One region of the Stenotrophomonas sp. Marseille-Q5258 genome, then DNA from elsewhere that is predicted to be linked to it. Evidence: predicted binding sites of a transcription regulator. Region 1 holds the regulator's gene; the other holds the start of a gene.

What was found. The regulator FliA, encoded in region 1, starts transcription of late flagellar genes. The targets are predictions, from matches to a motif close to TAAAGTTTNNCNNNCNNNGGCCGATAA.
Region 2: a site for FliA is predicted at 2,072-2,098, ahead of OC534_RS19095 (HDOD domain-containing protein). Genes of this name have one in related genera too.

Annotation. Positions count from the first base shown of each region.
Region 1 is NZ_CAMPPN010000005.1:440-7,740, reverse strand. It holds gene flhB (flagellar biosynthesis protein FlhB) at 1-441, shown strand, start outside; gene flhA (flagellar biosynthesis protein FlhA) at 459-2,540, shown strand; gene OC534_RS03265 (AAA family ATPase) at 2,693-4,399, shown strand; gene OC534_RS03260 (MinD/ParA family protein) at 4,386-5,273, shown strand; gene OC534_RS03255 (RNA polymerase sigma factor FliA) at 5,270-6,016, shown strand; gene cheY (chemotaxis response regulator CheY) at 6,033-6,425, shown strand; gene OC534_RS03245 (protein phosphatase CheZ) at 6,425-7,039, shown strand; partial or broken gene OC534_RS03240 (Hpt domain-containing protein) at 7,044-7,301, shown strand, end outside.
Region 2 is NZ_CAMPPN010000050.1:364-6,323, reverse strand. It holds partial or broken gene OC534_RS19100 (phospholipase D-like domain-containing protein) at 257-820, shown strand; gene OC534_RS19095 (HDOD domain-containing protein) at 827-1,975, opposite strand; gene OC534_RS19090 (Glu/Leu/Phe/Val dehydrogenase dimerization domain-containing protein) at 2,267-3,364, shown strand; gene OC534_RS19085 (S8 family serine peptidase) at 3,438-5,960, opposite strand, start outside.

The DNA of each region.
Region 1 (7,301 bases):
GAAATGAAGGAGAGCGAGGGCAGCCCCGAGGTGAAGGGCCGCATCCGCCAGCTGCAGCAGCAGATGTCCAACCGACGGATGATGGAAGCGGTGCCTACCGCTGACGTGGTGGTGGTCAACCCGACCCACTACGCCGTGGCCCTGAAGTACGACGGCGGCAGGATGGGCGCCCCCACCGTGGTGGCCCTGGGGGTGGATGAAACCGCCTTGCGCATCCGCGAAGTGGCCGACGGCAACAAGGTCGCCATTGTCTCCGCGCCGCCTTTGGCACGCGCCTTGTATCGGGAAGGCCAACTCGGCAAGGAAATCCCCGTGAGATTGTATTCGGCCGTCGCCCAGGTCCTGTCCTACGTCTACCAGCTGCGCAGCTGGCGTTCCGGCCCGATGCCGGCCTCGCCGCGCATCGACATTGAAGAATTCACCAACGGAGCCCGCCCGTGAGCGCCCAGCCTGCAGGAATGAACGTGCGCAAGGCGCTGGATATGATCCGCCACGGGCTGGGTGCCCCGCTGATCGTGCTGGCGTTGCTGGCAATGGTGGTGGTGCCGCTGGCACCGCCGGTCCTGGATGCCCTGTTCACCTTCAACATCGCCATCTCGCTGATGGTGCTGCTGGCGGTGGTCTATGTGAAGCGGCCGCTCGACTTCACCATCTTCCCGATCGTGCTGCTGATCACCACCATGCTGCGCCTGGCGCTGAACGTGGCCTCCACCCGCGTGATCCTGCTCAATGGCCAGAACGGCCACGAGGCGGCCGGCAAGGTGATCGCCGCGTTCGGCGAGTTCGTGATCGGCGGCAACTACGCGGTGGGCATCGTGGTGTTCGCGATCCTGACCATCATCAATTTCGTGGTGATCACCAAGGGCGCCGGACGCGTCTCGGAAGTGACCGCGCGCTTCATCCTCGATGCCATGCCCGGCAAGCAGATGGCCATCGACGCCGACCTCAACGCCGGTTTGCTGACGCGTGAGGAGGCCAAGGCCCGTCGTGAGGAAGTCCGTGAGGAAGCCGACTTCTACGGTGCGATGGACGGCGCCAGCAAGTTCATCCGCGGCGACGCCATCGCCGGCATCCTGATCCTGTTCATCAACATGCTCGGCGGCCTGGCCGTAGGCGTGTTGCAGCACGGCATGCCATTTGGCGAATCCGCGGCCACCTACACGCTGCTGTCCATCGGCGACGGCCTGGTGGCGCAGCTGCCGGCACTGCTGGTGTCCTCGGCGGTGGCGATGCTGGTCACCCGCGCCTCGCGGTCGCAGGACATGAGCCAGGCGATGATGGGCCAGGTGTTCGGCCAGCATCGCGCGCTCACCATCGCCGCGGCCATCCTCGGCGTGGTCGGGCTGGTCCCGGGAATGCCCAACGTCGCCTTCTTGACGCTGGCCGCCATCCTCGGCTTCATCGCCTGGAAGCTCTGGAAGAAGAGCACCGCGGCTGCCCGCGCCGCTGAAACCGCAAGCGCCGGCCGCCCCGATGCACCGGGCCTGCCCGGCGCCACGCCCTCGCCCACCGCCGAGCTGACCTGGGACGAACTGCGTCCGGTCGATCCGCTGGGCCTGGAAGTGGGCTACCGGCTGATCCCGCTGGTGGACAAGAACCAGGGCGGCGAGCTGATGGCACGGATCAAGGGCGTGCGCCGCAAACTCACCCATGACATCGGCTTCCTGATCCCTTCGGTCCACATCCGCGACAACCTGGAGCTGCCGGCCACCGGCTACCGCCTGCTCATCCACGGCGTGCCGGTAGCGACGGCGGAAATCCACCCGGACCGCGAGCTCGCCCTGGACCCGGGCAGCGCGCTCGGCGCGCTGGACGGCATCGCCGGCAAGGACCCCGCGTTCGGCCTGGACGCCACCTGGATCCAGCCGCATCAGCGCGCCCATGCCGAGTCGATGGGCTACACCGTGGTCGACCCCGCCACCGTGGTGGCGACCCACCTGTCGCACCTGATCCGCGAGCACGCCCCGGAACTGCTGGGCCACGAGGAAGTGCAGCAGCTGCTGGCCAACCTCGGCAAGAGCGCCCCCAAGCTGGTGGAGGACCTCACGCCCAAGTCGCTGCCGCTGTCGGCGGTGGTGCGGGTGCTGCAGAACCTGCTGATCGAGCGCATTCCGATCCGCCAGCTGCGCAAGATCGTCGAAGCGCTGGTGGAGAACGCGCCCAACAGCCAGGACCCGTCGGTGCTGACCGCCGCCGTGCGCAACGCGCTGGGCCGCTTCATCGTGCAGGAGATCGCCGGCATGTCGGCGGAGCTGCCGGTGTTCACCCTCAACCCGCAACTGGAACGCGTCTTGCAGGAGTCCACGCAGGGCAACGGCGCCGCGCTGGAACCCGGACTCGCCGAGCGACTGCACCAGAGCCTGGCCGACTGTGTCGGCAAGCAGGAAGCGAAGAACGAGCCGGCGGTTGTGCTGGTACCCGGCCCGGTACGTGCCGCGCTGGCACGGCTGGTACGCCACAGCGTCCCCTCGCTGTCGGTACTGGCCTACAGCGAGGTGCCGGAGGACAAACGGTTGAAGCTGGTCGGCACGATCAGTTGAGCCGGTACTCCGACGGCAACGCGCCAGAAAACAGACACCCCCACTTTTGACATCACCGCAGCAGGACACAGAGGGAAACCCGGACCGTGCAGACCACCGACAACCAGCGCTTCCCTTCCACCACCCCGCCGCCCCAGTCCCGGTACCACAGCATGAAAATCAAACGCTTCGTCGCCTCCGATATGCGCTCGGCCATGAACCTGGTGCGCAAGGAACACGGTCCTGACGCGGTGATCCTGTCCAACCGCCGGATCGAGGAAGGCGTGGAGATCGTGGCTGCGGCCAACTATGACGAAGGCGCCGTGCAGCGCGCCCTGGAAGCCTCGCGCAAGGATGTCGCGCCGCCGCCGGTGCCGCGCCCGCGCAGCGCCGCCGATGCGGTGATCGCCGCCGTCACGCGCCGCAAGGCCCCGGTCGTCGCCCCCGAACCGGTCGCGGCCACCACCTCGGCCGTGGCCGCCCTGGCGCGCGCGGCCGTTGGCGCCACCGGCCGCACGCTGGATACCGCCAACGAAAACGTGCCCCCGCCGGGCAGCGCCGGCTTTGCCGCCACGCTGTCGCGGGCCAGTGTGGCCACCCCCGTCAATGAACCGTCGCTGCCGGAGCAGATCTTCGCGCCGTTCAATGTCGAACAGGCGGCCGCTGCTGCGCCCGCGCCGATCGCGGCCCCGGCCGCACCGGCCGCCGCGCCGATCAACCGCGCGCGCTTCGTGATCGACCCGCCGATGGACGATGCCCCGCACATCCAGATGTATGCACCGCCGGCCCAGGCGCCGGTGACGATGCCGCCGCTGCCGGTCGCCGCCGTGGCCGCGCCGGTGTCGGCGGTCCTGGACCCCGTGCCGGTGGCGCAACCGCCGGCACTGCCGGTCGCGGTCGCCGCTGCTGCAGCCGACATCGCGGCCGATGCGGTTGCGCGCCCCGCACCGGAACTGACCGTGGTGCCCCGGGACGACGAGGAAATCCGCCAGCTGCGTCACGAAGTGGCCGGCATGCGCCATGTGATCGAGCGCGAAATGCATCGCTTCACCGACGAGCGTCTGCGTGGCTCGCCGGTCCGAGCGGCCGCGTTGGACCTGATGGAGGAGTACGGCTTCGATGCCGGCATCAGCCGCGACGTGGCCCTGCAGATCCCGCTGGATACCGAAGCCCATCGCGGCCGCGGGCTGATGCTGGGCCTGCTGTCCAAGAAGCTGCCGATCGCCCCGGTCGATCCGCTTGACGCCGGTGGTGTGATCGCCCTGGTCGGTCCGACCGGTGCCGGCAAAACCACCACCATTGCAAAGCTGGCCTCGCGCTTCGCCGAGAAGCACGCCGCACGCGACGTGGCCCTGGTGACCACCGACACCGGCCGCATCGGCGCCCGCGAGCAGCTCTACGGGTTTGGCCGCCAGCTTGGCATCGCCGTGCATGAAGCCAACAGCGGCACCGACCTGAGCCAGCTGCTGGAGCGCCTGCAGGACTACAAGCTGGTTCTGATCGACACCGCCGGCCTTGGTCCGCGCGACCGTGCCCTCGCCGCGCAGCTGCAGTGGCTGCGGGCCGCCGACCGCATCCGCACCCTGCTGGTGCTGCCGGCCAATACCAGCTTCGGCGACATGGACGAAGTGGTCCGACGCTTCAGCGCTGCCAACCCGCAGGGCGTGGTGCTGAGCAAGCTGGACGAGACCGGCCGCTTCGGCACCGCCCTGTCCGTGGCGGTAGACCACTGCCTGCCGATCACCTGGGTGACCGACGGCCAGGACGTCCCGGAGGACCTGCACCGCGCCAGTGCGGCCAATCTCGTCCTTCGCCTTGAAGATTTGCGCCGCGCGGCCGATATGCCCTGCAACCCGGAGTTCAACCATGCCGTCGCGTGAGTACGCCAAGCTGACCAAGACCTTCCCGTTGTCGGCTACCCGCAGCCAACCGCTGGGCCCTGTCCGCACCATCGCCGTCACCGGCGGCAAGGGCGGCGTGGGCAAGACGAACGTTTCGGCCAACCTGGCCGTAGCGCTCGCGGACATGGGCAAACGCACGCTGCTGCTGGACGCCGACCTCGGCCTGGCCAACATCGATGTGATCCTCGGCCTGCAGCCGAAGGTGACCCTGGCCGACCTCGTCGCCGGGCGCTGCACGCTGGAGGAAGTGATCATGGAGGGCCCGGGCGGCGTGCTGGTGGTGCCGGCCGCGTCCGGTCGCCGCCACATGGCCGAACTGCAGCCGGCCGAACACGTGGGCCTGGTCAACGTGTTCTCCGAGCTGGAGCGCGAGCTGGACATCATGGTGGTGGACACCGCCGCCGGCATCACCGATGGCGTGCTCACCTTCTGCCAGGCCGCACAGGACACCGTGGTGGTGGTCTGTGACGAGCCGGCCTCGATCACCGACGCCTACGCACTGATCAAGGTGCTCTCCCGCGAGCGCGGCGTGGACCGCATCCAGGTGGTGGCCAACATGGTGCGCGACCCCAACGAAGGCCGCGTGCTCTACGAGAAGCTGACCCGGGTCTGCGAGAAGTTCCTCGCCGACGTGTCGCTCAACTACCTCGGCTGCGTTCCGCAGGACGACTGGCTGCGCCTGTCGGTGCAGCGCCAGCAGCCGGTGGTCAAGGCCTACCCGTCCAGTCCGTCGGCGCTGGCGATCACCGAGATCGCCCGCCGGACCGCCCGCTGGCAGGCCCCGACCGAGCCGCGCGGCGGCGTCGAGTTCTTCCTGGAACGCATCCTCAAACAACGCGGGGTGGCCGCATGAAAGGCGCCGCACAGTACAAAGAGGTCCAACGTACCGCCGCCAACGAGTGCATCGCCCAGCATTCGGACCTGGTGCGGCGCATCGCCCACCACCTGGCCGCGCGTCTGCCGGCGAGCGTGGAAGTGGATGACCTGATCCAGGCCGGCATGATGGGGCTGATCGAGGCCTCGCGCAGCTACGACGCCGACCAGGGCGCCTCGTTCGAGACCTACGCGTCGATCCGCATCCGCGGGTCGATGATCGATGAGATCCGTCGTGGCGACTGGGTGCCGCGATCGGTGCACCGCCGTGCACGCGATGCGGCCGCCACCATCCGCCGCCTGGAGCAGAGCACCGGCCGTGCCGCCAGCGCCACCGAAGTGGCCAACGCGATGGACATGCCGCTGCCGGAATACCTGCGACTGATGGAAGACGCCGCACGCGGCCAGGTACTGAGCCTGGAATCGCGGATCGAGGACCAGGGCGAGCTGGATACCGTCGCCCAGGGCGGCCCGACCCCGCAGCAGGTCCTGGAGCGCGGCGAGTTCGGCCGTGAGCTGGGCAATGCGATCGGCCTGCTCCCCGAGCGCGAACAACTGGTGCTGTCGCTGTACTACGAACAGGAATTGAACCTGAAAGAAATCGGCGCGGTGCTCGGGGTGAGTGAATCCCGGGTGTGCCAGATCCACGGCCAGGCGGTATTGCGCCTGCGCGGCCGACTGAAGATCTTCGAGGCGGCCGACGCCGGCCTCGAAAACCCTTGAAATCGAGGAAAGTGCTTTGAACAAGAACATGCGTATCCTGATCGTCGACGATTTTTCGACCATGCGTCGTATCGTCAAGAACCTGCTGGGCGATCTGGGCTTCACCAATACGGCCGAAGCCGAGGACGGGCATGCCGCGCTGGCACTGTTGCAGAGCCAGCCGTTCGACTTCGTGGTCACCGACTGGAACATGCCGGTGATGACCGGCATCGACCTGCTCAAGGCGATCCGTGCCGACGCCAAGCTGAAAACCCTGCCGGTGCTGATGGTGACGGCTGAAGCCAAGCGCGAGCAGATCATCGAAGCGGCCCAGTCCGGCGTCAACGGCTACATCATCAAGCCGTTCACCGCACAGACGCTGGAAGAGAAGCTCGGCAAGATCTTCGAACGCCTGGCAGCGAGCGCCTGATGGAAACCCTCAGCGACAAATCGGCGCTGGTGCAGCGCCTGCAGGACGCCCTGGCCGCGCTGGAAGGCGGCGACGAGGCCGGCTGGCGCCGGGAAATCGACGCGCTGGCGGCCCTGCGCACGCAGCCGATGATGGCCGGCCTGAACCGGCTCGCGCGCGAGCTCGGCCAGGCACTGGGCGAACTGCCCAGCCTGCCCAGCGAAGCCGGCGAACTGGACGACGCCTGCGCGCGCCTGGACCACGTGGTGGCGATGACCGAACAGGCCACCCACCGCACCCTGGACCTGGCCGAAGAATGCCGCGCGTTGACCGAACAACTGCGCGCCAACGGGCTCAGTCCGGACCAGGACCTGCAGCTGGACCGCATCCGCCACAACCTCACCGAGATCGCCCTGACCCAGAGCTACCAGGATCTGACCGGGCAGATCATCCGCCGCGTGGTCGGCATCGTGCGCCGCGTGCACGAAGGCTTCGGCGCGCTCGGCCTGCCGCCGCAGGAAGACGACGCGCGCCGGCGCGACACCGGCCTGGCCGGCCCGGCCGTCACGGGCCTGGACCGCCACCAGGTTTCCCAGGTCGACGCTGACGACCTGCTCTCCGATTTGGGGTTGTAAGACGATGAGTGCTGTTCCGGACGACATTGCCGCCGATTTCATTCTCGAGGCCCAGGAGATCCTGGATCGCCTCGGCGAACAGCTGGTGTCGCTGGAGCAGTCGCCCCAGGATACGGATCAGCTCAACGCCGTGTTCCGCGGCTTCCACACCCTCAAGGGCGGTGCCGGCTTTCTCGGCATCCAGGCGATGGTGGAGCTGTGCCACGCCGCCGAGGAGACCCTCGGCATGGCCCGTTCCGGCCAGGCCACCCTGCAGGCGCAC
Region 2 (5,960 bases), on a different contig from region 1:
CCGGCGGCGGGGGGAGAACGCCGCCGCGGCGGTTTTCGCGGGGGGGGGGTTCAGGGGGGTCGGCGCCCCGCGGCGCGGGGGGGGGAGAACCACAGCGCCGTGGCGCGCGACCCCAGGCGGCGGGGGCGGGCGGTGGTCCCCCGGACTGGCCCCGCCCGGGGGGCGGGGGGCGCCGCCCGGGGCCGGGTCGACCGGGGGCGCGGGGCGGCCCGGGCGGCTCCCGCCGGAGCGGGGGGGCCCCCGCCACAAGGCCCTGCTGATCTCCCCGTACTTCGTGCCCGGTGAAGAAGGCACGCAGGGGCTGGGTGCGCTGGTGGCACGCGGCGCGACTGTCGGGGTGGTGACCAACTCGCTGGCGGCCAACGACGTTGCCGCCGTGCACAGCGGCTACATGCACTATCGCGCCCCGTTGCTGCGCAGCGGTGTGCACCTGTACGAGCTGAAATCGCGCGGCCATGCCGACAGCGGCGGCCTGTTCGGCAGCAGCGGTGCCAGCCTGCACACCAAGGCCTTCATGATCGACGACCGGCGCGGGTTCGTCGGCTCGTTCAACCTCGACCCGCGCTCGGCCTACCTCAACACCGAAATGGGCGTGCTGTTCGATGACCCGGTGCTGGCGGCGCAACTGCGCGCCGAGTACCTGCGGCTGGCCAGTCCCACGCAGAGCTACTGGGTGGCGCTGGACGCGCACGGCCAGGTGCGCTGGCTGGACCGCGCCGCACAGCCGCCGCACTGGCTCTACCGCGAACCGGATACCGGCCTGTGGCTGCGCGTCAGTGCGCGTGCCATCAGCTGGCTGCCGCTGGAGTCGCAGTTGTAGCCGCGCTCAGCGCGAGGCCACGCCTGCGTCCGCGCCGGCATCGCCATCCCCGGCATGCACCTCGTCGGCGTCCAGGGTTTCCACGGCGCGCCCGTGGACACGCCGCCAGATCCACTGCAGCGCGTGGGCCGGCGTGCTCTGCAGGTGCTCCAGCAACGCCAGCGCCTGCGCCTGGCCCATGCGTCCGTGCCGGCACAGCAGGCTGGCCGCCGCCGCGGCGCGGGCAAAACCCAGGCTGGTGAGCAGTCCGTCCGGCGCGCCGGCGCCGGCCCGCTCCAGCGCGGCATGCACCGGCGGCGGCAATTCCCACGCTGCAGCGATACGGCTGGCGACCGGCAGGGTCCAGTCATCCAGCAGAGCGGCGGCAAGCGCCCGTGGCGGTACCGCGACACCGTGTCCGGCGCAGGCATCGAGCAGGTGGCGCATCACCAGCGCCGCGCCCAGCCCCTGGGTGAGCCCCAGCCACTGCGCCGCGAAGGCATCTTCATGGCTGACCGTACGCGCGTGGTCGGCGGCCGCGCGCGACGCCAGCAGCGCGTGTTCCCAGATCACCGCATCGAACTGCGGGAACGCGGCGCACTGCAGGTGCATCACCGGCTGGACCAGCACCGCGCTGATGATCTGGCGGATACCCTCGGTGCCCACCAGGGTCACCGCCCGCTGCAGGCTGTCCACCGGCCGGGCCTGCAACCGGTACACCGGGCTGTTGGCGATACGCAGCAGGTTGCCGGTGAGCACCGGGTCCTGGCCGATGATCGCCGCCATCGCCCGCGCCGAGGCCTCGTGGTCGTTGACGGTCTGGATCAACTGCGGCAGGAGCTGTGGCCGCCGCGGCAGGTGGCGGGCCGACCAGTCGCGCGCCGACAGCGCCGCATCCACTGCCGCACGCAATGCCGGCGCGGGCGCGGTGTCACCTGCCGGATCGCCTCCGCGTGGCACCAGTGCCAGGGCATACAGCCCGGCCTGCAGGACCGCCGCCGGGTCCCCGGCGGGCGCCGCCAGCGGAGCCGCCACGCGCAGGTAGGCCCGGGGCGGCCGTGTCTCGGCCGGCCCCCGCTGCAGCGATCCCTGGCGCCTGCGCCAGGCCACCAGCGCCAGCACGGCGGCCACGCCGCCCACGCCCCACGCACCCAGCATCGGCGCCGACGTCAGCATCGAGGTCTCCCGGAAACGCGGTCCCGCACCTGCCTTGTCGCCACTGCGCCCACGTCATCCATCCTGACATTGCCGATACTGCACACCGTAGCCACGGCATCGGCCGCGCCTTCACCAACTTTAACGGCCCGGCCCCGGCGGGGGCTGACACCGCCCTCCGGCGGAATGCACTAGAATGGCGCCGCGCGACCCGTCCACTCGAACCGACGACGTCGCTTTTTTTGTTTTACAACCCAACATTTGCTGGTCCGTTCGCCGCTGTTCGCCACCGTTCGCACCATCGGAGCCACCATGTTATTTGAAACCCTCGAAACCACCGATCACGAACAAGTGGTGTTCTGCCACAACCGCGACGCGGGTCTGAGGGCGATCATCGCCATCCACAACACCACCCTGGGCCCGGCTCTGGGCGGGGTGCGCATGCGGCCGTATGCCAGCACCGACGAGGCGCTCGCCGATGCGCTGCGGCTGAGCCGCACGATGACCTACAAGAACGCGCTGGCCGGGTTGAACGTGGGCGGCGGCAAGGCGGTGATCATCGGCGACCCGAAGGTGGACAAGAGCGAAGTGCTGTTCCGCGCGTTCGGCCGCTACGTCGATTCGCTGGGCGGGCGCTACATCACCGCCGAGGACGTGGGCACCGATGTCAACGACATGGAGAACATCTACCTGGAGAGCGAGTACGTCACCGGCGTGCACCAGGTCCACGGTGGCTCCGGCGATCCGGCCCCGTTCACCGCCTACGGCGCGCTGCAGGCCCTGATGGCCGCCATGCAGCACAAGCTGGGCCATGAGGAAGTCGGCAAGGCCAGCATCGCCGTGCAGGGCCTGGGCCATATCGGCATGGAACTGGTCAAACTGCTGCGCGACCGTGGGGCCAAGCTGTTCGTGACCGATCTGGACAGCAGCCGGGTGGAGCGCGCGGTCACCGAATACGGCGCCGAGGCGGTCAAGCCCGACGACATCTACGACGTCAACGCCGACGTCTTCGCGCCCTGTGCGCTGGAAGGCGCGATCAATCCGCAGACGCTGCCCCGCCTGCGCACGAAGATCGTCTGTGGCACCGCCAACAACCAGCTCGCCAGCCTGGAGATCGGCGATGAGCTGCATGCGCGCGGCATCCTGTATGCGCCCGATTATGCGGTCAACGCCGGCGGCGTGATGAACGTGTCGCTGGAGATCGACGGCTACAACCGCGAGCGCGCCATGCGCCTGATCCGCAGCATCTACCACAACCTCGGCCGCATTTTCGCGCTGTCCGAGCGCGAGGGTATCGCTCCCCAGCGCGCCGCGGACCAGATCGCCGAATCGCGCATCCAGTCGATCGGCAAGCTGAAAATGCCTCTCGGCCGCAGCACGCCGCGACTGGGCACCCTGCGCCGCAACTGACGGCACGGCCCTACCGGAAACGCAGAAGGGCGCGATCGACGATCGCGCCCTTCTTCATTGCTGCCCTGCGGGGTCAGAACGCGGAGGCGTAGCGCAGGGCCACCTGGTGCAGGTCGCCGCGCGGACCAACGCGCTGGTCGTAGCCGAACGACACGCGCGTGTTCCGGCTGAGCCACGACTCCACCGAGACCCCGAACAGCCCCCCGGACCGGGCGGGCTGCAGGCCGGCCAGCGGCGCCCACGCATCCACGCCAACGAAGCTGGCCTGCAGGTCGAGCCCGTGGCTGGCCAGGTGCTGCTGCCATTCGGCGTAGCCGCGCAGCGACCAGTCGCCCCACCACGCCTGCGCACGCACGCCAGCCAGCGCCTGGCTGCGGCTGGCAATGCCGCCCAGCGTGCGCAACCCGAAACCGGCGCCGCCGTTCTCGCTGAAGCGGTCGCTGTCCACCCGTGCGTACTCGGCACCGAGGTACGGCGTGAGCGACAGGGCGGTGCTGCCGAACCGGTAGCCCGATTCCATGCTGGCCGTGCTGAAACTGCCGCCGTAGCGCGCGTTGACCCCGTACTGGCCGGCGCCCAGCAGCAGCTGGCGGTCGATATCGCGGGTGAACCGGCCGGCGCCCACCTGGCCCAGCGCGTAGGCCCGCCCGTGCTGCCAGCCGGCATACAGCTGCGCCTGCGACTGGCGGTCACGCCCCCTGTCATTGCCCCAGTCGCGGGTACTGGCGCTGCGGGTTTCGCCGAAGGCGAAGCCCAGCATGCCGTGACTGCCCAGTGCCGTGTCCTGGCCCATCATCCAGCCCTGGGTCTGGACACCGCTGGCAGCGAAACTGCCCTGCCCCGCCTCGCCCAGCGTGCTGTGCCAGGCGCCGCGCAGGCGTGGTGCGGCCGTCACCGCATCGAAACGCGAGGACAGCGCGCGTCGCTGCATGTCGATGGTGTCGAAGGTCATCGCCGCCGCCAGGCCGTGCGCTTTGCCGGACAGGCTCTCCAGGCTCGCCGACAGCCCGTCGGCGCCCTGCACCTGCTGCAGTTGGCCTGCCGCCGCCGCAAAGCCGCCTGCGGCCGGCCCGCCGCCATCGAGCACTTCGAATGCGGTTTCCACGCGGGCCGCCGCGCCCTGCGCCGCAGCGCCCACGCCCGCCGACGCGGCGGCCGCGCTGACGTTGACCCGGTCGATGTCCAGCCATGCGGTGCGCGCGTCGTAGCCGAAACGGCTTTCCAGCAGGGTGATGCTGGTGTCCTTGCGAAGGCTGTCAAACGCGCCGGTCAGCGACTGGCCCGCCTTGATCAGCTCCTGGCGGCGTCCGTCCTGCGGGACGTAACCGCTCACCGCCCCCATCAGGTACAGCACGCCTCCCTGGAGCTCGACCGTGCCCGTCACGTTCAGCGGTGCGGCGCCCAGCAGCGTCATGTACTGCCCGCCGGCACGCTGCACGTAGTTGCCGTCGATGGTGGCAACGGTGCGCGCCTCGTTCAGCAGCACGCTGCCGCCGCTGTCCACGTTGCCCTTGACCCGCGCGCTGCTGCCCATGAACTGCAGCACCGCGCGCTCGGCGGCATCGGGCTGCGCCACAATGGTCACGTTGGAGGTGATCGACCCGCCGTCGCGCAGCGCCAGCGTGCCGCGTTCGATGCGCGTGTCGCCGGTGTAGGTGCTGATGCCGGACAGGCCCAGCGAACCGTTGCCCTGTTTGACCAGCCCGCCGCTGCCGCTGATGGTGTTGCTCCAGACCGAGTTCAGGCCCAACACGTTGACATCGACCACGGTGTTGCCCCAGTCGAAGCGCGCCGGCCCGTTGACCGCCTTGGCGACGTTGAGCAGGCCATAGCCGAAAGTGCTGTCCACGCCGGGCGCGCCAAGATCGGTGGCGGTGCCAAGCAGGGTCTGGCGGACCAGGTCGTTGGTGAAGTACGGATACTTCTCCCACACCAGCGCGGCGGCGCCGGACACCAGCGGTGCGGCATAGGACGTGCCCGAGCCCCACAGGTAGCTCGGCGTGCCACCGGTGTTCTGCGGGTCCACGTACACCACGGTACCGGGCGCGGCCAGGCAGTAGGCGGCCGCCACGCCGCACGCGTTGGCATAGGACGCCAGTTTGGACGGATCGGCCGAATCCACCGCGGTCACGGTCAGCCAGCCGCGCTCCAGGTCAGCGGCCGGGCGCGTGCCGTTCGGACCGGCCTGGCTTGGCAGGGCAGCCATGCTGGAGGGGTTGGGGCGGCTCTCGTTGCCGCTGGCGAACACCACCAGCCCGTTGTTCGCCATCACGAAGGGACGGTACTCGTTGGCGATCGGCGCGGTCGCGGCCGGGTTGGTCCAGTACAGCCCGCCCCAGGAGTTGTTCATGATCTTCACGCCGTCGGCGATCAGATCCTGGTGCATGGGCGCGAAACCGAGCGCACCGCTGACTTCATTGCCGCTGCCGCTGCCGTCATCGGTGGGGCGCCGGTCGGCGATGATCCGCGCCGAGATCACCAGCGCTTCCGGCGCGATGCCGCCCGGCCAGGCGCCGACGGCGCGGCCCGCCGCCAGCGAAGCCACCGTCGTGCCGTGGCCGACCACATCGTCCACGTTGAGATTGTTGACGCGCGG